Regions from separate parts of the Streptomyces sp. NPDC003327 genome, predicted to be linked through region 2. Evidence: riboswitches for the same ligand, from Rfam matches in the RefSeq annotation. Region 2 holds a riboswitch; each other region holds the start of a gene.

Region 1 (5,606 bases), on a different contig from region 2:
GGGGATCGCCGGGATTACCCGGGGTTGGGGGTGTTCGCATGGTGGACAACCGGCCCGCCGAAGCGCGAAGCGGAATGTCTTGACACCGGTTCGGGACACCATGCCGCCCGGCCCAGTTCACCTTCCGTTCACCCAGGTTGCTTACGTTCGACGAGCCACTGACGTCAAACGATTGCCTGGGTAAATGGAACACATCACGCTGCTGCTCGCCATTGTGGTCGTGACAGCTCTCGTGTTCGATTTCACGAACGGTTTCCACGACACCGCCAACGCGATGGCCACGACCATCTCGACCGGTGCGCTCAAGCCGAAGACGGCGGTGGCCATGTCCGCCGTGCTGAACCTCGTCGGCGCCTTCCTCTCCGTGGAGGTCGCCAAGACGATCTCCAAGGGACTCGTCAACGAAGAGGGCATCCAGCCAGAAGTCATCCTCGCCGCACTCGTCGGCGCCATCCTCTGGAACCTCGTGACCTGGCTGGTCGGACTGCCGTCCAGCTCCTCCCACGCCCTGATGGGCGGCCTCATCGGCGCGACCGTGGCCTCGATCGGCGTCAGCGGCGTCAACGGCGGTGTCGTCGTCACCAAGGTCCTCATCCCGGCGGTCGCCGCCCCGATCGTCGCCGGCGCGGCCGCGATGCTCGCCTCCCGCCTCACGTACCGCCTCGACCGGAACGTGAACGCCAAGACGTCGGAGAAGGGCTACCGGGCCGGCCAGATCGCCTCCGCCGGTCTCGTCTCGCTCGCCCACGGCACCAACGACGCCCAGAAGACCATGGGCATCATCACCCTCGCCCTGGTCGCAGGCGGCGCCATCGCCCCCGGCTCGAACCCGCCCCTGTGGGTCATCGTCTCCGCCGGCCTGGCGATCGCGCTCGGCACCTACCTCGGCGGCTGGCGCATCATCCGCACCATGGGCAAGGGCCTCACCGACCTCCAGCCGCAGCAGGGCTTCGCCGCGCAGACCAGCGCCGCCACGGTCATCCTGGCCTCCTCGCACCTGGGCTACTCCCTCTCGACCACGCACGTCTGCTCCGGCGGCGTCATGGGCGCGGGCCTCGGCCGCAAGGGCGGAGTCGTCCGCTGGTCGACCGCCACCCGCATGTTCGTCGCGTGGGGCCTGACCCTGCCGGCCGCCGGCCTCGTCGGCGCGGGCGCCGAGTTCGTCGCCCGCCAGGGCGACTGGGGCGTCTACACGGTCGCGGCCTTCCTCGTCGCCTCCTGCGTGGCCATCTGGCTGATCTCCCGCCGCCAGGTGGTCGACCACACCAACGTCAACGACGTCGAGTCCGGCGACGACGAGCCCGCGGGCGTCGTGACCACCGCCATCGCGGCCGTCACCCCGCCGCCGGCCGGCACCGTCGCCGCCGTCGCGGACGAGGACCTCAAGACCACCATCCCGGCGCCGGCTCCCACGGACCCGGCCGCTCCCCCGGCCCCCGCCGCAGCGGTGTAAGGAACGAACGACATGAAGATCGACTGGGCAGCTCTCGGCTCCGTCTTCGGAGTCAGCCTCGTGGCGACCGTCGCCCTCGTGGGCCTCTTCACCCTCGGCATCATCGGCCTCGGCAAGCAGGAGGAGGCCGCCGCCCAGGGCGGCTCCGCCGCCCTGGCCCGCACCGGCGCCTACGCCTGCTTCACCCTGTGCGCGGCGGCCGTGGCCTACGGCATCTACCTGATCGTCGCCTGACGGCCCCCGGGCCGACAGTCCGCACGTGACCGGCGGGGCGGTCCGCACCTCAGGGTGCGGGCCGCCCCGTCGCCGTGTCTGTGGCGCTCCGCACAGTGACCCCCCGCAGGTCAAGGTGAGTTGACGGTTGTTCTCGGCGCGTGGTGGACTGCCGGGGCCATTACGGCGGCAAGGAAGAGGAAGTCCGGTGCGATTCCGGCGCGGTCCCGCCACTGTGACCGGCCCCCGCCAGGGGTCCGGGAGCCAGGAACTCTCGCCGCCGGTCACGTCGATCCAGGGCGCGGACCCTGAGTGAGGACAAGCGCATGCCCGGCCGCAGCCGCAGCGTTTCGAGAGCCACCGGTGTCTTCGCGTACGGAGCGGCCGCCGGCCTCGCCGTCGACCTGCTCCTCGGCGACCCCCGCCGCGGCCACCCCGTCGCCGCCTTCGGCCGCGCCGCCGGCGCCGTCGAACAGGCCATCTGGCGCGACCACCGGGGCCGGGGCGCCCTCCACACCGCCGTCTGCGCCGGTACGACCGTCGCCGCGGGCGCCCTCGCCGCCCGCGCCGTACGGAGCAGCCGCCTCGCCTCCACCGCCCTGACCGCCGCCTCCGTGTGGGCCGTCGTCGGCGGTACGACCCTGGGCCGGGAGGCCCGCGCCGTCGGCGGGGCGCTCGCCGCCGGCGACCTGGAGGTGGCCCGGGAACGGCTGCCCCACCTGTGCGGGCGCGACCCGCACTCCCTCGACGGCCCCGCGATGGCCCGGGCCGTCGTCGAATCGGTCGCCGAGAACACCTCCGACGCCGTCGTCGGCGCCCTCTTCTGGGGGGCCGTCGCGGGCGTGCCGGGGCTCGTCGGCTTCCGGGCCGTCAACACCCTCGACGCCATGGTCGGGCACAGGTCGCCCCGCCACCGCCGCTTCGGCTGGGCCTCCGCCCGCCTCGACGACGTGGCCGGCTGGCCCGGCGCCCGGCTGACCGCCGTGCTCGCCGCGGCGGCCGGGGGGAACCCGCGCGGGGCCGTGCGGGCCTGGCGGGCCGACGCGGCCCGGCACCCCAGCCCCAACGCGGGACCCGTCGAGGCCTCCTTCGCGGGGGCGCTCGGCGTACGGCTCGGGGGGACCCTCTCGTACGGCGGCCGGGTCGAGCACCGGCCCGTCCTCAACGGGGAGGGGCGGCCCGTCGAGGTCGCCGACATCGAACGGGCGGTCCGGCTCTCCCGCCGGGTCACCGGACTGACCCTGGCCGCCTGCGTGGGCGGCCGGCTGATCGCGGACGCACTGAAGCGGAGGACCAAGTGAGGGGTGGGGGGCTGCTCGTCGCCGGCACCACGTCGGACGCGGGCAAGAGCGTCGTGACGGCCGGGATCTGCCGCTGGCTGGTCCGCAAGGGCCTGAAGGTGGCGCCGTTCAAGGGACAGAACATGTCCCTCAACTCCTTCGTCACTCGCGAGGGCGCCGAGATCGGCCGCGCCCAGGCCATGCAGGCGCAGGCCGCGCGGGTGGAACCGACCGCGCTGATGAACCCGGTCCTGCTGAAGCCGGGCAGCGACCGGTCGAGCCAGGTCGTCCTGATGGGCAAGCCGGTCGGCGAGCTGAGCGCCCGCGGCTACCACGGCGGGCGGCAGCAGGAGCTGTTTGAGCCGGTCCTGGCCTGCCTGGAGGAGCTGCGGGCCACGCACGACGCCGTCATCTGCGAGGGCGCCGGCAGCCCGGCCGAGATCAACCTGCGGCGCACCGACATCGTGAACATGGGGATCGCGCGGGCCGCGCGGCTGCCCGTGGTCGTCGTCGGGGACATCGACCGGGGCGGGGTCTTCGCCCAGTTCTTCGGCACGACGGCGCTCCTCGGCCCCGAGGACCAGTCGCTGGTGGCGGGCTACCTCGTCAACAAGTTCCGCGGTGACGTGACCCTCCTCGAACCGGGCCTCGACATGCTGCACGGGCTGACCGGGCGCCGGACGCTCGGCGTGCTGCCGTACGCGCACGGCCTCGGCATCGACGAGGAGGACGGCCTGCGGGTCTCCCTGCGCGGCGCCGTCCGCGAGTCGGTCGTCGCGCCGCCGGTCGGCGAGGACGTGCTGCGGGTCGCCGTCTGCGCCGTACCGCTGATGTCGAACTTCACCGACGTGGACGCGCTGGCCGCCGAGCCGGGCGTCGTCGTCCGGTTCGTGGACCGGGCCGAGGAACTCGTCGACGCGGACCTCGTCGTCGTCCCCGGCACCCGCGGGACGGTGAAGGCGCTGGCCTGGCTGCGGGAGCGGGGGCTCGCCGACGCGCTCGTCCGGCGCGCCGCCGAGGGGCGGCCGGTGCTCGGCGTCTGCGGCGGCTTCCAGGTCCTCGGCGAGCACATCGAGGACGAGGTCGAGTCGCGGGCGGGCGCCGTCGACGGGCTCGGGCTGCTGCCCGTGCGCGTCCGGTTCGCCCGCGAGAAGACCCTCGCGCGGCCGGTGGGCGAGGCGCTCGGCGAGCGGGTCGAGGGGTACGAGATCCACCACGGCGTCGCCACCGTCGACGGCGGGGAGCCGTTCCTCGACGGGTGCCGGGTCGGCGCCGTCTGGGGCACGCACTGGCACGGCTCCCTGGAGAGCGACGGATTCCGCCGGGCGTTCCTGCGGGAGGTCGCGGCGGCGGCGGGGCGGCGGTTCGTGCCGGCGCCGGACACGTCGTTCGGGACCCTGCGCGAGGAGCAGCTGGACCGGCTCGGCGACCTGATCGAGGAGCACGCCGACACGGGCGCGCTGCTGCGGCTGATCGAGGAGGGCGCGCCGGCGGGGCTGCCGTTCGTCCCGCCGGGTGCGCCGTGAGCACGGGCCGGGGCCCGGGGCGCCGCACGGCCGCCGCCCACCTCCCGCTGATCTTTTCCGCGTCGTCGCGACCCGAAGGAGCCACCCTCCGATGAGCACCCGCTACCCGTTCACCGCCGTCGTCGGCATGGACGACCTGCGGCTCGCGCTGCTGCTGAACGCCGTCAGCCCGGCGGTGGGCGGCGTCCTCGTGCGCGGCGAGAAGGGAACCGCGAAGTCCACGGCCGTCCGGGCGCTCGCCGAGCTGCTTCCCGAGGTCCCGGTCGTCCCCGGGTGCCGGTTCAGCTGCGACCCGGCGTCGCCCGACCCCGGCTGCCCGGACGGGCCGCACGACCGGGGGGCCGGGGCGTCCGCGCGGCCCGCGCGGATGGTCGAGCTGCCCGTCGGCGCGTCCGAGGACCGGCTGGTCGGCGCGCTCGACATCGAGAAGGCGCTCGCCGACGGCGTGAAGGCCTTCGAGCCGGGGCTCCTGGCCGCCGCGCACCGGGGCATCCTCTACGTCGACGAGGTCAACCTCCTCAGCGACCACCTGATCGACCATCTGCTCGACGCCGCCGCCATGGGCGCCTCCCACGTGGAGCGCGAGGGCGTCTCCGTGCGGCACGCGGCACGGTTCCTGCTCGTCGGGACCATGAACCCCGAAGAGGGCGAGCTGCGGCCGCAGTTGCTCGACCGGTTCGGCCTCACGGTGGAGGTCGCGGCCTCCCGCGTGCCCGAGCAGCGGGTCGAGGTCGTCCGGCGGCGGCTCGCCTTCGAGGACGACCCGGCCGCGTTCGCCGCGCGCTGGGCGGGCGAGGAGACCGCGCTGCGGGCGCGGATCGTCGCCGCGCGCGCCCTGCTGCCGGAGGTGGTCCTCGGGGACGCCGCGCTGCTCCAGATCGCCGCGACCTGCGCCGCGTTCGAGGTGGACGGCATGCGCGCCGACATCGTGATGGCCCGGACCGCGACCGCGCTCGCGGCGTGGGCGGGCCGGACCGAGGTGACCTCGGAGGACGTGCGGCAGGCCGCGCTGCTCGCGCTGCCGCACCGGCGGCGGCGCAACCCCTTCGACGCGCCGGGCCTCGACGAGGACAAGCTCGACGAGACCCTGGAGCAGTTCAAGGGCGAGGAGCCGGACGAGGACCCGGAGCCGGA
Region 2 (5,606 bases):
GTCCTTGTCCTTCGGAGCGGTGGAGTAGGACGCCAGCTCCTTGTAGAAGTTCATGGCGTTGACGGCCTCGGGGGAGGACAGGTTGCCCTTCCACTTGTCGCCGTCCTTGACCGCGAGGTCGCTGCCCTCGTCCCAGATGAAGCCGGCGAGGACGTACCAGCTCTGGCCGGGCAGGTAGATCGGCTGCGACTTGGGGTCGGAGGCCTTGAGCTTCTTCAGGCCGTCGATCCACTCGGCGCGGGTCTTCGGGGCGGAGACGCCGGCCTTCTTGAAGGCGGCCTTGTCGTAGATGACGACGCGGTTGGCGGCGTACCACGGGGCGGAGTAGAGCTTGCCGTCGAGCTCGGCCGAGGCGACCATGCCCTTGTTCCAGCCGGCGTAGCCGAGCTTGTCCTTGTCGCCGGAGAGGTCGGCGAGGCCGCCGGTCACGGCGTAGCCCGCGGTCTGGGTGTTGCCGAGCTCCAGGACGTCCGGCGGGGTGTCCTCGGAGAGGGCGGTGGTGACCTTCTCCTGGATGCCGTTCCAGACCTGCTTCTCGACCTTGACCTTGACGCCCGGGTGCTTGGCCTCGAACTCCTTGTTGACGCCCTCCATCCAGGCGTCGGGAGCGGATCCGTCCATGACCCAGACGGTCAGCGTCTTGCTGCCGCCCTCGGCCTTGCCCCCGTCGCCCTTGTCGCCGCTGTCCGAACCGCACGCAGCGATAGAGACCATCATGCCCGCGACGCCGATCGCCGCGATGAGCTTGCGCTTCACGCCACCCTCCTCAGGGATGCCTGCAACCCCTGCCCACCGCGCGAAGACATACGTCAGGTAGTGCTCGTGGGGCTGGGACCTGATCTTTAATGGTTTAGACCAGTACCCGGAGCTTGGCCTAGACCTTTAGGGGTGTCAAGGGTGTATAAGAAGGGCTGTCGCGTCCGTTATCGGACCGACACCTGAGGGAGGCCGACGACCCGTTACCGGTCCGTGCCACCATGTGAGCCGCGACAGACGGAGGAGCCGGTGACGGCAGCAGCACAGGAGTCGGGAAGGCAGGCCATGGCCACGGACGCGGGCGGTAGCGAGACAGAGGGCGGGGCGGTCACCCGCACCGCGCGCGTGCCCAAGTACTACCGGCTGAAGCGCCACCTCCTCGACATGACGGAGACCCTGCCGCCCGGCACCCCGGTGCCCCCGGAGCGGACCCTCGCCGCCGAGTTCGACACCTCGCGCACCACCGTGCGCCAGGCGCTCCAGGAGCTGGTCGTCGAGGGCCGACTGGAGCGGATCCAGGGCAAGGGCACCTTCGTGGCGAAGCCCAAGGTCTCGCAGGCCCTCCAACTCACCTCGTACACCGAGGACATGCGGGCCCAGGGGCTGGAGCCGACCTCGCAGCTCCTCGACATCGGCTACGTCACCGCCGACGACACCCTCGCGGGACTGCTCGACATCACCACCGGCGGACGCGTCCTGCGGATCGAGCGGCTGCGCCTCGCCAGCGGCGAGCCGATGGCGATCGAGACCACCCACCTGTCGGCCAAGCGCTTCCCCGCGCTGCGCCGTTCGCTGGTGAAGTACACCTCCCTCTACACGGCGCTCGCCGAGGTGTACGACGTCCACCTCGCGGAGGCCGAGGAGACCATCGAGACCTCCCTCGCCACCCCGCGCGAGGCCGGGCTGCTCGGTACGGACGTGGGCCTGCCGATGCTCATGCTCTCCCGTCACTCGCTGGACGCCCAGGGCGAGCCGGTCGAATGGGTGCGGTCCGTCTACCGCGGCGACCGGTACAAGTTCGTGGCGCGCCTGCAGCGGCCCAACGGCTGAGCACCCCGACGGCCAGGTCGATCCAACGCCCCGACCCCGCTCCGCCATTCACCGACAAAAGACCACACGCGCCGTCCGATATCCGGACGGGGGTTCCATAGAGCGGAACCGTCCCCTAGATTTCCTCCGCATTACGAGGTGATCACCGAGGGGACGGATCCGCCATGTCTGAATCGGCACAAGAATCGCCACGAGAAGCGACAGGAGGAAAGCAGCCCACGATCACCCCGATACGGTTCGTGATCGCGCTCTGCCTCTTCGCCCCGTTCGTCGCGATGCTCTGGGTGAGTTCCTACGCGAAGGTCGAACCGCTTTTCGCGGGCATTCCCTTCTTCTACTGGTACCAGATGCTCTGGGTCGTCATCTCCACCGCGCTGACGATGGTCGCGTACAAGCTGTGGCAGCTCGACCAGCGCGCCCGCAAGGGCGGTGACGCCCGATGAAGGACGGCGTGAACGGCGTCGCACTCGCCGTCTTCATCTTCTTCTTCCTGGCCGTCACGGTCATGGGCTTCCTCGCCTCGCGCTGGCGCAAGGCCGAGAACGAGCACAGCCTCGACGAATGGGGCCTCGGCGGCCGTTCGTTCGGCACCTGGGTGACCTGGTTCCTGCTCGGCGGCGACCTCTACACCGCGTACACCTTCGTCGCCGTCCCGGCGGCCGTCTACGCGGCGGGCGCGGCCGGCTTCTTCGCCGTGCCGTACACGATCCTCGTCTACCCGCTGATCTTCACCTTCCTGCCGCGCCTGTGGTCGGTCTCGCACAAGCACGGGTACGTCACCACCTCCGACTTCGTCCGGGGCCGCTTCGGCTCCAAGGGCCTGTCGCTGGCGGTCGCCCTCACCGGCATCCTCGCCACCATGCCCTACATCGCGCTCCAGCTCGTCGGCATCCAGGCCGTCCTGGACGTGATGGGCGTCGGCGGCGGCGAGAACACCCACTGGTTCATCAAGGACCTGCCGCTGCTGATCGCCTTCGGCGTCCTCGCGGCCTACACGTACTCCTCCGGCCTGCGCGCCCCCGCGCTCATCGCCTTCGTCAAGGACACGCTGATCTACATCGTCATCGCGGTGGCGATCATCTACATCCCGATCAAGCTCGGCGGCTTCGACGAGATCTTCTCCCGGGCGGGCGAGGCGTTCGCCCAGACCAACGAGGCCACCGGCAAGCCGCGCGGCGCGATGGTGCCCGGCGAGGCGAGCCAGTGGACGTACGCGACGCTGGCGCTCGGCTCCGCGCTCGCGCTCTTCATGTACCCGCACTCCATCACGGCCACCCTGTCCTCCAGGAGCCGCGAGGTGATCCGCCGCAACACCACGATCCTGCCGCTGTACTCGCTGATGCTCGGGCTCCTCGCGATCCTCGGGTTCATGGCCATCGCCGCGGGCATCCAGGTGAAGAATGGCCAGCTCGCCATCCCGCAGCTGTTCGAGACCATGTTCCCGGACTGGTTCGCGGGCGTCGCCTTCGCCGCCATCGGCATCGGCGCCCTCGTCCCGGCCGCGATCATGTCGATCGCCGCGGCCAACCTCTTCACCCGCAACATCTACAAGGACTTCATCAGGAAGGACGCCACCCCGGCCCAGGAGACCAAGGTCTCCAAGCTGGTCTCGCTCCTGGTGAAGGTCGGCGCCCTCGCCTTCGTCCTCACCATGGACAAGACGGTCGCCATCAACTTCCAGCTGCTCGGCGGCATCTGGATCCTGCAGACCTTCCCGGCCCTCGTCGGCGGTCTCTTCACCCGCTGGTTCCACCGCTGGGCGCTGCTCGCCGGCTGGGCCGTCGGCATGATCTACGGAACGGCCGCCGCGTACGGCGTGGCCAGCCCGACCCAGAAGCACTTCGGCGGCTCCTCGGCCGAGATCCCGGGCATCGGCGAGATCGGCTACATCGGTCTCACCGCCTTCGTGCTCAACGTCCTCGTCACGGTCGTCCTGACCTTCGTCCTCAAGGCCGTCAAGGCCCCCGAGGGCGTCGACGAGACCTCCCCCGCCGACTACACGGCGGACGCCGGTGACGCCGGGGTCAGCACCGAGCTGCCGAAGATCGGCGCCGACACGCACTGACCGCGCCGCGCCGCGGGCCGGGCGTGGACACAACATGTGGGGGGTGCCGAGATCGGCGCCCCCCACATGTATGCTCGTCCTCGCTGTCGACGCAGGGGAATCCGGCGCGAATCCGGAACTGTCCCGCAACGGTGTGCTTCGTACGCTTTCGTACGCAGTGAGTCCGAGGACCTGCCGACGGCGCACCCGGTCCGTCCGTTCCGGGTGCCACAGACGTCCGGGCCTCGCGGAGTGGGCCGGTGGACGCGGGCACCGCCGTGCACCACGGCCCGCCCGCCTGCCCGCCTCCCTCCCGCAGCGGCCCCGAGCCGAGCGAGGGAGAGCCCCCCACGTGACCATCGCGCCCGCCGATCCGGCAGCAGCCGAGGCCACCGCGATCGAGAGCGACGGCCCCGGGACCGCGCTGCTGCGGACCCTGACCGACCTCACCGCCGATCTCCCCGACACCGACCCCGGCAAGGTCGCCGCCGCCGCCCTGCGCGGCCGCAGTTCCGCCTCGGACGCGGCGGAGCTGCGCGAGCTGGCCACCGAGGCCGCCGCGGGCCTGATCGCCGAGGACCCCGCCTACTCCCGGCTCGCCGCCCGGCTCCTCACCCTCACCATCGCCGAGGAGGCGGCAGGTCAGGGCGCCGTCTCCTTCTCCGCCTCCGTCGCCGTCGGCCACCGCGAGGGCCTGATCGCCGACCGCACCGCCGACTTCGTCGTCCGGCACGCCGAGCGGCTCGACGCCACGATCGACCCGGCCGCCGACGACCGCTTCGGCTACTTCGGACTGCGCACCCTCTACTCGCGCTACCTGCTGCGCCACCCGATCACCCGGAAGGTGATCGAGACCCCGCAGCACTTCATGCTGCGCGTCGCCGCCGGTCTCTCGGAGGACGACAGCGCGCGGGCCCTGGAGGAGGTGACGGCGCTGTACGGCCTGATGAGCCGGCTCGACTACCTGCCCTCCTCCCCCACGCTCTTCAACTCGGGCACCCGCCACCCGCAGATGTCCTCCTGCTACCTGCTCGACTCCCCGCTGGACGAGCTGGACTCGATCTACGACCGCTACCACCAGGTGGCGCGCCTGTCGAAGCACGCGGGCGGCATCGGCCTGTCCTACTCCCGGATCCGCTCGCGCGGTTCGCTGATCCGCGGCACCAACGGCCACTCCAACGGCATCGTGCCGTTCCTGAAGACGCTCGACGCCTCCGTCGCCGCCGTGAACCAGGGCGGCCGCCGCAAGGGCGCGGCCGCCGTCTACCTGGAGACCTGGCACGCGGACATCGAGGAGTTCCTGGAGCTGCGCGACAACACGGGCGAGGACCAGCGGCGCACCCACAACCTCAACCTGGCGCACTGGGTCCCGGACGAGTTCATGCGCCGGGTCAACGCCGACGCCGAGTGGTCGCTGTTCTCCCCCGCCGACGTGCCCGAGCTCGTCGACCTGTGGGGCGAGGAGTTCGACGCCGCCTACCGCGCCGCCGAGGCCGCTGGCCTGGCCCGCCGGACGATGCCGGCCCGGGACCTGTACGGCCGGATGATGCGGACCCTGGCCCAGACCGGCAACGGCTGGATGACCTTCAAGGACGCCTCGAACCGCACGGCCAACCAGACGGCGGAGCCCGGTCACACCGTCCACTCCTCCAACCTCTGCACGGAGATCCTGGAGGTCACGGACGACGGCGAGACCGCCGTGTGCAACCTGGGCTCGGTCAACCTCGGTGCCTTCGTCGACACCGCCACCGGCGAC
Region 3 (5,606 bases), on a different contig from region 2:
GAGCATTCCTGGTCCTTCCCCGTGCGTCCGACCTGGATACTTTGTTGCCTCACGGCCATAGTTGTCAAACGACAACCATCTCGTGGATGGCTCTCATCTCGGCCCTCCTACCCCCGATCGCCCGCCGTGAGCCGATGGGGCCCGGCCACCTCCCCCGCCCCTTCCGACCTGTACCCGCGTGCGGTCGTGCGCCGATAATGGCCTGGTGGCGCGCGTGCGCGACGATCGATCCGCCTGACTGCTCCTCTCACCAGGAGGTATCCGTGAGGATGCTGATCAATGTTCCCGAGACGGTCGTCGCCGACGCCCTGCGCGGCATGGCCGCCGCGCACCCCGGGCTCACCGTGGACGTCGAACGGCGGGTCGTGGTCCGGCGGGACGCGCCGGTGGCCGGAAAGGTGGCGCTTGTCTCCGGGGGCGGATCGGGGCACGAGCCGCTGCACGGCGGGTTCGTCGGGCCCGGGATGCTGGCGGCGGCCTGTCCCGGCGAGGTGTTCACCTCGCCCGTACCGGACCAGATGGTGCGGGCCGCGGCCGCGGTCGACAGCGGCGCCGGGGTGCTGTTCGTCGTCAAGAACTACACCGGTGACGTGCTGAACTTCGAGATGGCGGCGGAGCTCGCGGAGGACGAGGGCATCCAGGTCGCCCGGGTCCTCGTCGACGACGACGTGGCCGTGGTGGACAGCCTCTCCACGGCGGGGCGGCGTGGCACCGGGGCGACGCTCTTCGTGGAGAAGATCGCCGGAGCCGCCGCCGAGGAGGGCGCGCCGCTGGAGCGCGTCGAGGCGATCGCCCGCCGGGTCAACGAGCGGTCCCGCTCCTTCGGTGTCGCGCTGAGCGCCTGCACCACGCCCGCGAAGGGCTCTCCGACCTTCGACCTGCCGCCCGGGGAACTGGAGTTGGGGATCGGCATCCACGGCGAGCCGGGGCGCGAGCGGCGGCCGATGATGACCTCGGGCGAGATCGCGGACGTCGCCGTGGACGCCGTCCTCGACGACCTGCGGCCGTCCGGGCCGGTCCTCGCGCTGGTGAACGGGATGGGCGGCACCCCGCTGCTCGAACTGTACGGGTTCACGGCGGAGGTGACGCGGGTGCTGGGCGAGCGCGGGGTGCCGGTCGCGCGCACACTCGTCGGCAACTACGTGACCTCCCTGGACAGGGCGGGCTGCTCGGTCACCCTGTGCGAGGCGGACGAGGAGCTGCTGCGGCTCTGGGACGCGCCCGTGGAGACGCCCGCGCTGCGCTGGGGTCGGTGACCGCGGCGCGAGGGGGCGCAGGTGGCGACGGTGCCCGAGTCGGTGCCGATGTCGGTGCCGATGTCGGTGTCGGTGTCGGTGTCGGTGTCGGTGTCGGTGAGCAGTGCAGTCGGACGGGAGAGGGCGAGCGGATGACGGAGACCTACGGCGCGGAGTTCCTGGTGCGCTGGCTGACCACGGCGGCGGCCGGCGTCGACCGCGAGGCGGACCGGCTCACGGAGCTGGACTCGGCGATCGGCGACGCCGACCACGGTGCCAATCTTCGGCGCGGCTTCGCGGCCCTGACCGAGATCCTGGCGAAGGAACCGCCGGGCACCCCGGGGGCGGTGCTCGTGGCCGCCGGGAGGCAGTTGATCTCCACGGTGGGCGGGGCGTCGGGACCGCTGTACGGGACGCTGCTGCGCCGCGCCGGGAAGACGCTGGGCGAGGACGCCCGGGTCACGCGGGAGCAGCTCGCCGCGGCGCTGGACGCCGGGGTGTCCGCCGTTTCGCAACTGGGCGGTGCGCGGGTCGGTGACAAGACGATGCTGGACGCGCTCGTGCCGGGGGTGGCGGGGCTGCGGGAGTCCTTCGCCGCGGGGCGGGCGGCGGCCGCGGAGGGCGCCGTGGGGACCGTACCGCTGCGGGCCCGCAAGGGCAGGGCGAGTTATCTCGGCGAGCGTTCGGTGGGGCACCAGGATCCGGGGGCGGCCTCCTCGGCGCTGCTCCTGGCCGCCCTGGAGGAGGCCGCGCGGGCCGAGGCCGTATCAGCCGAGGCGGCGGACGGCGGCGTGGCGGGCGCGGAGGGCTCGGCGTGAGCGCCGCGCCGCGGGTCGGCATCGTCCTGGTCTCGCACAGCGCCGCGGTCGCCGCTTCGGTGGCGGTGCTGGCCCGCGGGCTCGCGGGTGGCGGGGAGACGGCCCGGGTCATGCCCGCGGGCGGGCTCCCGGACGGGGGCCTGGGGACGAGCGCGGAGCTGATCGCGGAGGCGGTGAGGGCCGCAGACGAGGGCGCAGGGGTGGCGCTCCTGGTCGATCTGGGCAGTGCGGTGCTGACCGTCAAGGCGCTGCTCGCGGAGGGCGACGAGCTGCCCGAGGGCGCCCGGCTCGTCGACGCGCCGTTCGTGGAAGGAGCCGTCGCCGCGCTGGTGACGGCGAGCGCGGGCGGTGACCTCGACGCGGTGGCGGCCGCGGCTTCGGAGGCGTACGCGTACCGGAAGGCATGAGCCCCCGTCGGCGGCCGGGGCGTGCTGCGGCGACACCGTCGGGCCGCCCCGGGCGACCGCGCCGCGTGAGTGACGGAACGCACGGAGTGGCGACCGTGTTGTGATGCACCTGGTCAACGCACTAGGGTCATGCCGCCTTGGTGTTCGGGAAACCGGTGCAGTACCGGTGCGGCCCTCGCCACTGTGATCGGGAGGTCCGGCTCCGTCCCTCAGGGGAAGCCACTGCTCCGCCGCGGGAGACCGCTGCGGGGTGGGAAGGCGGAGTCGGGCGGCATGACCGTCAGCCAGGAGACCGGCCAAGGTGCGTTGTCCATCCACGAGGTGCTGGAGAGGGTCTCCCAACCATGCATATAGCCGAGGGGTATCTGCCCCCTGTGCACGCCGCCGCCTGGAGCGTCGCGGCCGCGCCGTTCGTCGTCCACGGGGTCCGCGCGCTGACCCGTGAAGTCCGCTCGAACCCCGAGTCCACCCTGCTGCTCGGCGCCTCCGGCGCCTTCACCTTCGTCCTGTCCGCGCTCAAGCTGCCCTCGGTGACGGGAAGTTGTTCCCATCCGACGGGGACGGGGCTGGGCGCGATCCTGTTCCGGCCGCCGATCATGGCGGTACTCGGTACGATCACGCTCCTCTTCCAGGCGCTGCTGCTGGCCCACGGCGGTCTGACGACGCTGGGCGCCAACGCCTTCTCGATGGCGATCGTCGGGCCCTGGGCGGGGTACGGGACGTACGCCCTGCTGCGCCGGACCGGCGCGCCGCTGATGGTGAGCGTGTTCTTCGGCGCGTTCGTCGCCGACCTCTCGACGTACTGCGTGACCAGTGTGCAGCTGGCGCTCGCGTTCCCGGACCCGGGCAGCGGCGTCCTCGGCGCGCTCGCCAAGTTCGGCGGCATCTTCGCGCTCACGCAGATTCCGCTGGCCGTGAGCGAGGGCCTGCTCACGGTGCTCGTGATGCGGCTGCTCACGCAGTCCAGCAAGGGTGACCTGATCCGGCTGGGCGTGCTCTCCCGGCCGGCCGCCGCGCAGCGCGAGGGGGCGACGGCGTGATGAGCCGGAACGCGAAGATCAACAGTCTGCTGCTGCTCGTCGTGGCGGCGCTGGCGGTCCTGCCGCTGGCCCTCGGCCTCGGCGACCACAAGGAGGAGCCCTTCGCGGGCGCGGACGGGGAGGCGGAGTCCGCGATCACGGAGCTCCAGCCCGACTACGAGCCCTGGTTCAGCCCGCTGTACGAGCCGCCGTCCGGCGAGATCGAGTCGGCGCTGTTCTCGCTCCAGGCGGCACTGGGCGCCGGTGTCCTCGCGTACTACTTCGGGCTGCGGCGCGGCCGGAGGCAGGGCGAGGCGCGCGCGGCGGAGAAGGCGGAGCGGGGGGAGAGGTCGGAGCAGGCGCAGGGCACGCAGGACGCGGAGAAGGCGGAGGAGCCCGCGCCCGGCACCGCTGCGGCCCTCGCGGACGGGTCCCGCGCCGACGGGCCCCGCCCGAACGGGTCCCTCGCGCGGCGCGGCGACTAGCGCCGTGCTGCCGATCGACGCGGCGGCGCACCGCAGTCGCTGGCGCCGCCGCCATCCCGCCGAGAAGGCGCTGCTCGGCTTCGGGCTGACCCTGTGCGCCGTCTGTCTTCCGCCCTGGCCGGGCGCGGTGCTCGTCGCCGCGGTCACGCTGGCCGTGCTCCTCGGTCCGGCGGGCGTGCCGGGCCGGGGGCTGTGGCGGGCCTTCCGCATCCCGCTCGGGTTCTGCGTGACGGGCGCGGTGCCGCTGCTCTTCGAGGTCGGCGGCGACCGGGGGCTCGTGGCCCTCGCCGCCGACGGGCCGGTGCACGCGGGCGAGCTGCTGCTGCGGACCGCGTCGGCCTCGCTCGGCGTGCTGCTCTTCGCGTTCACGACGCCGGTCTCCGACGTGCTGCCCCGGCTCGTACGGGCGGGGGTGCCGGCGCCGGTGGTGGACGTGGCGCTGGTGATGTACCGGATCATCTTCCTGCTCCTCGACGCGCTGACGAAGATCCGGCAGGCGCAGGCCGCGCGGCTCGGGCACACCACCCGGGCGGCGGCCTGGCGCTCGCTGGCCGGACTCGGCGCGACGGCCTTCGTCCGCGCCTTCGACCGGGCCCAGCGGATGCAGACGGGGCTCGCCGGGCGCGGATACGACGGGACGCTGCGGGTCCTCGTCCCGCCGGCCGCCGTGTCGCGCCCGTTCCTCGGGGCGACCGCCGGGCTCCTCTGCGGGCTGGTCGCCCTCACCCTCGTACTGGAAAGGTTCCTGCCGTGACGACGTCGACCCCCGTGGTGGAGCTGGTGAAGGCGGGCTTCGCGTACGAGGACGGGCCCCCGGTCCTCTCCGGCGTGGACTTCGCGGTGACGCGGGGGCGCGCGGTGGCGCTGCTGGGCCGCAACGGCAGCGGCAAGACGACGCTGCTGCGGCTGCTGAGCGGGGGGCTGCGGTGCGGGAGCGGGGCGCTGCTCCTGGACGGGGCGGAGGTGGCGTACGACCGGAAGGGCCTCACGCGGCTGCGGACCACCGTCCAGCTGGTGGTGCAGGATCCGGACGACCAGCTGTTCGCGGCCTCGGTGGCGCAGGACGTGTCCTTCGGGCCGATGAACCTGGGCCTGCCGGAGGAGGAGGTACGGCTCCGGGTGGCGGAGGCGCTGGAGGCGCTGGACATCACGGCGCTCGCGGACCGGCCGACGCACCTGCTGTCGTACGGGCAGCGGAAGCGGGCGGCGATCGCGGGGGCGGTGGCCATGCGGCCGCGGGTGCTGATCATGGACGAGCCGACGGCCGGGCTCGACCCGCACGGGCAGGAGCGGCTGCTCGACGCCCTGGAGCGGCTGCGGGCGGCGGGGACGACGGTGCTGATGGCGACCCATGACGTGGACCTGGCACTGCGCTGGGCGGACGAGGCGGCGGTGCTCTCCCCCGCGGGGCTGCGGACGGGTCCCGTCGCGGAGCTGCTGGCCGACGACGCGCTGCTCGACGCGGCGCGGCTGCGGCGTCCGTGGGCCGTGTCGGTGGCCCGGCTGTTGCGCGGGCGGGGGCTGCTGCCGGAGGGGGCGCCGGGGCCGCGGACGCCGGAGGAGCTGGACGGGCTGCTCGACCGGGTGGGGTGAGTCCGCGGTCAGCCGGCGGGCGGGGCGGTGAGCCGTCGGGGCGGGGACA
Region 4 (5,606 bases), on a different contig from region 2:
GGTGCGTGGCAGGATCGCCTCGGCCAGCTGCCAGGTGACCACGCGCGCGCCGTTGACCTGGACGGGGTTGTAGTTGGTCGGCAACGCGTCCACCGGCACGCGCAGTTCGCCGCCGTCCCGCAGCTCCGACACCGGGTGCGCGTTGACGTCCTGCGCGCCGCGCGCCGCGGCGGGCGGCGCCGCGCGGTCCGAACCGCCGGACGAGGTGCAGGCGCTGGGCAGCAGGACCAGTAAGCAGGCCGCCGCCGCGGCGGCGGCCGTGCGTCGTCTCCGCCGGGAACCCCGCGGGGCGATCTGCGGTGTTCTCCGCGGTGGGATCCGCGTTCCGGGCATGGCTGAGTACCCCCTCCCGCCCGGCCCCACCGGCCGAGCGGGCCCACTGTATCGACAGTGGAAATCGTTTTCATCAAAATTCCGCCACATGCGGTCCCGGGCGGTCGTCACGCGCGGTCCCGGTGGGTCGCTACACGCGGTCCCGGCCGGTGAAGAGGTCGAGGAGTCCGGCGATCTCGTGGCCGGCCTCGGCCGGGTGGCGGAAGGGGGCGTCCGGATGGATCCGGTACCGATTGCGCCGACCGTCGGCCGCGCGGCTGCGCGAGACGTAACCGGCCCGTACGAGATCGGCCACGATGGCCTGCACCGTGCGCTCGGTGATGCCGCACTGCGCCGCGACCTCGCGCAGGCGTATGTCCGGGTCGCGGGCGATCGCCAGCAGGACCCGGGCATGGTTCGTGAGGAACGTCCACCCCTGACCGTCTCCACCGATTCCCATGAAGGCGGTGTTCCCGGGTTTTCGGCGCCCTATGCGAAGTGTTTTTCAGGTAAATACTGACGCATATGCCCCTCCGGGGAGACCCGGATCGGGGTGTCCCCCATGCCCAGCACCGCCCGTCGAGGAGGAGTCGTGACAGTGCTCCCGAACCCGCAGGCGCCCACGCCACCGCAGGTCCCGGACCCCTGCCCGACAGGCATCCACGTCCTCAGTACGCCCGGGACGACCGTCGTCCGCCTCTCCGGGGACATCGACCTCGACCGGGCCGCCGACCTGGACACGGCCCTCGTGCACGCCCTCGCCGAGTGCGAGGACGGCGCCGGGCTCGCACTCGACATGTCCGAGGTCACCTTCTGCGACTCCACCGGCCTCAACGTCCTGCTCCGCGTCCGCCACGAGGCCCTCGCCGAGCACCGGCCCGTCACGATCGTCGCGGCCGGCGGCCGGGTCGCCCGTCTCCTGGACATCACCGGTACGGGCAGCCTCTTCGGCTACCCCCCTCCCCTCCCCGCTTAAGCCCTCGCGCGTCGCGACGAGAGCGGGGTCGCTCCTCCACTCCCGACGGCCCACGCGCAAACGGCCCACGCGCAAAAGGCCCACGCTGTGATCCATCTCAAAGCGTGCGCAGGCGCGTTGGGGCGCCCCGGCCGACTAGCGTGCCGAACCGGACGCCGCGCCGTGCGGGGCGGTGCCACCGACGGAGGGGACGGCATGGACGACATCACCGGCGCGCCGGAAGTGCGGTGCGAGACGCTCGTACGGGCAGGGTGGCAGCGGCTCTGGGAACTCGTGACCGACATCGGGCTGCCCGCCCGGCTGAGCCCCGAACTCCAGCGGGTCGCCTGGCTCGACAGCGCGCGGGAGCCCGCCGTCGGCGCCTGCTTCGAGGGTTTCAACCGGCACTCCCTGGTCGGCGAGTGGCGCACCGTCTCCCGGGTCGTGGAGCTGGACGAACCGCGGACCTTCGCCTGGGCGGTCGTGGACGCCGACGGCCGCTTCGGCGAACCGAACACCGACCCCGCGCGGGCCCTCGCCTCCTGGCGCTTCGACCTGCGGGAGGACGGCGACGGAGTGCTCCTGAGCCACACGGTCCGCGTCGGACCGGGCCGCAGCGGCCTCACGCTGGCGATCGAACGCGCCCCCGAGCGGCGGGACGAGATCGTCGCCTACCGGGTCAAGGAACTGCGCGCCGGAATGGAGGCCACGCTCGACGGCATCAGGCAGCTGGCGGAGACACCCGCCTGAAACACCCGCCTGAGACACCCCCTCGTCCCTCGCCGCGCTGCTCCGCGGCGCCCGGGCCGACCGGCGGAAGGGGCATGGCCCTGTGGTAACTTGCCCGGGCCAGTCGTACCTCTGTACGGACCGCTGCGAGAGCCGCGGTCCGCACACGGGTCAGGGAATCCGGTGGGAATCCGGAACTGACGCGCAGCGGTGAGGGTGACGGGCGGAGCATCGGCCACTGGGGGCACGACGGACCCGGGAAGGCGCTTCGTCCGGACGACCCCGAGTCCGAAGACCTGCTGGCGGCCCCGGCGTCGTCTCGTCGTCCGGGGAGCACCGTACGACAGGCTCCGCGTATGAGCCGTGGACGCAGAGGACGCTCCGTGCCGCTCGCACACCCCTCCCGCACGACCCGTGCCCCCTTCCTTCCCCCTGCCCGTGCTCGTGGCCGCCGTGGCCGGGCCCGGACCGCGGCGCTGCTCCTCACCGGAGTCCTGCTCGCCACCGGATGCGGGGGAGGGGGAGCCTCACCGGCACCGGACCACCGGGCCGAGGGGCCCGCGGCCTCCGGATACCCCGTCACCCTCGACAACTGCGGGCAGCGCGTGCGGATCGACCGTGCGCCGCAGCGGGCCGTCGCCCTCGACCAGGGGTCGGCGGAGATCCTGCTCTCGCTCGGCCTCGCGGACCGCATGGTCGGCACGGCCACCTGGACCGACCCCGTCCTGAAGGGCCTGGAAAAGGCGAACGCCGGAGTTCCCCGGCTCGCCGACCGCTACCCGTCCTTCGAGAAGGTCCTCGACACCGAGCCCGACTTCGCCACCGCCTCCTTCCTCTACACCCTCGGCAAGGGCGGGGTGGCGCCCCGCGAGCAGTTCGAGAAACTCGGCGTCCCCACCTACCTCTCGCCCACCGACTGCGTCGGCAAGGACAACAGCGGCGACGGCGACGGCGTCCGCACCCGCCCGCTCACCATGGAGACGGTGTACGGCGAAATCCGCGACCTGGCCCGGGTGTTCGGCGTCCCGGAGCGCGGTGAGCGGCTCGTCGCCCAGCTCAGGGCCCGCGTCGCGAAGGCCACGGCGGGCGCCGACTTCGGCAACGCGTCCGTCCTGTACTGGTTCTCCGACGCCGAGGCGCCCTACATGGCCGGCTGCTGCGGTGCGCCGGGCATCGTCACGGGGGCCCTCGGCATCAGGAACGTCTTCGACGACACCCGCGAGGAGTGGCCCCGGATCAACTGGGAGACCGTCGCGGACCGGGACCCGGACGTCCTCGTCATCGGCGACCTCACGCGCAGGGCGCAGTCGGGCGAGAGCGCCGCGAAGAAGATCGCGTTCCTGGAGTCCCACCCCGTCACCCGGAACATGACGGCGGTACGGAACAAGCGGTACGTGCTCCTCAGCGGCCAGGCCCTCAACCCGACCCTCCGCACCGTCGAGGGCATCGAGAAGGTGGCGGCCGCGCTGCGCTCGTACGGGCTCGGCGCGTGACCACCACGCTCGGCCCCGACTCCGGCCCTGGCCCTGGCCCCGAGCCCGATCGCCGCCCCGGCCCCGGCCCGCGCGGGGTCGGCCTCGGGCTCGGCGTCCTCGGCGGGGTCGTGCTCCTCTGCGCCTCCGTCGCGGGGGCGATCACCTTCGGCCCCGCGGACATCCGGGTCGGCGACGTCTGGTCCACGGTCGCCGCCCACCTGGGCGGGGACGTCTCCGGCCTCTCCCCGATCCGGGACGGCATCGTCTGGAACCTCCGCCTGCCCCGCACCCTCCTCGCGGCCGTGTGCGGCGCGGGGCTTGCCGTCTGCGGGGTGGTGCTGCAGTCCCTGCTGCGCAACCCGCTCGCCGACCCGTTCGTCCTCGGCGTCTCCTCCGGGGCCTCGACCGGCGCGGTCGCCGTCGTCGTCCTCGGCGTCGGCGGGGGAGTCGTCTCGGTCACCGGAGGCGCCTTCGCCGGGGCGGTCTGCTCCTTCGCCCTCGTCCTGCTGCTCAGCCACACCCTCGGCGGGTCGGCGGACCGGGTCGTCCTCGCCGGCGTCGCGGCCATGCAGCTGTTCTCCGCCCTCACCTCCTTCGTCGTGATGACGGCCGCCGACGCGGAGACCACCCGGGGGGTGCTCTTCTGGCTGCTCGGTTCGCTCGCCGGGGCCGACTGGACCGACGTGGCCGTGTGCGGGGCGGTGCTGGCCGCGGCCGTGCTGGTCTGCGGCGGCTGCGCGAGGACCCTGGACGCCTTCGCCTTCGGCGAGGAGGCGGCGGCCGCGCTCGGCGTCTCCGTGGCCAGGACCCGCCTCGTCCTGCTCTCCGTCACCGCCCTGCTCACCGCCGCCCTGGTCTCCTCCGCGGGAGCCATCGGCTTCGTTGGGCTCGTCCTGCCGCACGCCGTCCGCGCCCTCGTCGGCCCCGGCCACACCCGGCTGCTGCCCGTGACCGCCCTCGCCGGAGCCGTCTTCCTCGTCTGGGCGGACACCCTCGCGCGTACGGTCCTCGACCCCCAGGAGGTCCCGGTGGGCGTGGTGACCTCCCTCGTCGGCGTACCGGCGTTCGTCCTCGTCCTCTACCGCACCCGCAGCGCCGGGGGCACCGGGAGCACCCCGTGACCGCGACCCCCGCACCCCACGGCACGGCACCCGGGGCGCCGCCGGAAGGCCCCGTGGCCGGACCCTCGCACGGGCCCGTGGCCGGACCGGGGGTCGGGCTGCGCGCCGAGCGCGTCTCCCGTACGGCGGGGGGCGCCCTCGTCCTCGACGGCGTGAGCCTCGCCCCCCGGCCGGGCACCGTCACCGGTCTCCTCGGCCCCAACGGCTCGGGCAAGTCCACGCTGCTGCGCCTCCTGGCCGGGGTCTCCGCCCCGGACACCGGCGTCGTGACCCTCGACGGCGACCCGATGCGTACGATCCCGCGCCGCGCGGTCGCCCAGCGGCTCGCCACCGTCGAGCAGCACGCCGACACGCAGGTCGACCTCACCGTCGCCGACATCGTCCGGCTCGGCCGCGTCCCCCACCGCCGCGCCTGGTCGGGGCCCTCCGCGGCCGACGCGGCCGCCGTCCGCTCCGCCCTCGCGCGCACCGGACTGACCGACCGGGCCCACCGGAACTGGCGCACGCTCTCCGGCGGCGAACGCCAGCGCGTCCAGATCGCCCGCGCCCTCGCACAGGAACCGCGCGAGCTGCTCCTCGACGAGCCCACCAACCACCTCGACATCCAGCACCAGTTGGAACTCCTGTCCCTGATCGCCGGCCTGCGGCTGACCACCGTCGTCGCCCTGCACGACCTCAACCTCGCCGCCCTCCACTGCGCACGGCTCGTCGTCCTGAAGGAGGGCCGGGTGGTGGCCGCGGGCGAACCCCACGAGGTGCTCACCGAGGAGCTGATCGCCGACGTCTACGGAGTCCGTGCCGCCGTGACCAGGCCCGGCCCCGACGGGCGTCCCCACGTGCGATTCCTCGGCACTCTGCACCCCGCCCCGGGCCCCGCCGCGTGACGACGACGCGCCCGGAGTGCGAGTGCGCTTTCGTGCAGCGCGTCGGCACGGTACAGTCGAAGGAGTTGCAGTTGTGGTTCCCATAGACTTCAAGTGCTCGGGCGACGTGACGTTGCCGGGCACTTTTTGT

The links. Region 2 has a riboswitch for cobalamin ahead of ACWDVG_RS07425 (ribonucleoside-diphosphate reductase subunit alpha). Riboswitches for the same ligand answer to the same signal wherever they lie in the genome.
Region 1: linked by a shared signal. The riboswitch ahead of ACWDVG_RS01725 (cobalamin biosynthesis protein) and the one ahead of ACWDVG_RS07425 (ribonucleoside-diphosphate reductase subunit alpha) in region 2 are both predicted to bind cobalamin.
Region 3: linked by a shared signal. The riboswitch ahead of ACWDVG_RS21980 (energy-coupling factor ABC transporter permease) and the one ahead of ACWDVG_RS07425 (ribonucleoside-diphosphate reductase subunit alpha) in region 2 are both predicted to bind cobalamin.
Region 4: linked by a shared signal. The riboswitch ahead of ACWDVG_RS28660 (ABC transporter substrate-binding protein) and the one ahead of ACWDVG_RS07425 (ribonucleoside-diphosphate reductase subunit alpha) in region 2 are both predicted to bind cobalamin.

The regions. Positions count from the first base shown of each region.
Region 1 covers NZ_JBSFSA010000002.1:11,024-16,629, forward strand. The annotation lists gene ACWDVG_RS01715 (anion permease) at 185-1,453, shown strand; gene ACWDVG_RS01720 (hypothetical protein) at 1,466-1,687, shown strand; cobalamin riboswitch at 1,815-1,959, shown strand; gene ACWDVG_RS01725 (cobalamin biosynthesis protein) at 1,993-2,967, shown strand; gene ACWDVG_RS01730 (cobyric acid synthase) at 2,964-4,472, shown strand; gene ACWDVG_RS01735 (putative cobaltochelatase) at 4,564-5,606, shown strand, end outside.
Region 2 covers NZ_JBSFSA010000006.1:17,394-22,999, reverse strand. The annotation lists gene ACWDVG_RS07445 (extracellular solute-binding protein) at 1-756, opposite strand, end outside; gene ACWDVG_RS07440 (GntR family transcriptional regulator) at 1,042-1,806, shown strand; gene ACWDVG_RS07435 (DUF3311 domain-containing protein) at 1,971-2,249, shown strand; gene mctP (monocarboxylate uptake permease MctP) at 2,246-3,871, shown strand; cobalamin riboswitch at 3,936-4,064, shown strand; gene ACWDVG_RS07425 (ribonucleoside-diphosphate reductase subunit alpha) at 4,203-5,606, shown strand, end outside.
Region 3 covers NZ_JBSFSA010000031.1:8,531-14,136, forward strand. The annotation lists gene dhaK (dihydroxyacetone kinase subunit DhaK) at 264-1,256, shown strand; gene dhaL (dihydroxyacetone kinase subunit DhaL) at 1,388-2,053, shown strand; gene ACWDVG_RS21975 (PTS-dependent dihydroxyacetone kinase phosphotransferase subunit DhaM) at 2,050-2,460, shown strand; cobalamin riboswitch at 2,568-2,775, shown strand; gene ACWDVG_RS21980 (energy-coupling factor ABC transporter permease) at 2,805-3,500, shown strand; gene ACWDVG_RS21985 (energy-coupling factor ABC transporter substrate-binding protein) at 3,500-3,964, shown strand; gene cbiQ (cobalt ECF transporter T component CbiQ) at 3,969-4,718, shown strand; gene ACWDVG_RS21995 (ATP-binding cassette domain-containing protein) at 4,715-5,557, shown strand.
Region 4 covers NZ_JBSFSA010000056.1:18,525-24,130, reverse strand. The annotation lists gene ACWDVG_RS28680 (ABC transporter family substrate-binding protein) at 1-333, opposite strand, end outside; gene ACWDVG_RS28675 (helix-turn-helix transcriptional regulator) at 464-772, opposite strand; gene ACWDVG_RS28670 (STAS domain-containing protein) at 905-1,288, shown strand; gene ACWDVG_RS28665 (SRPBCC family protein) at 1,484-2,017, shown strand; cobalamin riboswitch at 2,170-2,294, shown strand; gene ACWDVG_RS28660 (ABC transporter substrate-binding protein) at 2,473-3,489, shown strand; gene ACWDVG_RS28655 (FecCD family ABC transporter permease) at 3,486-4,592, shown strand; gene ACWDVG_RS28650 (ABC transporter ATP-binding protein) at 4,670-5,476, shown strand.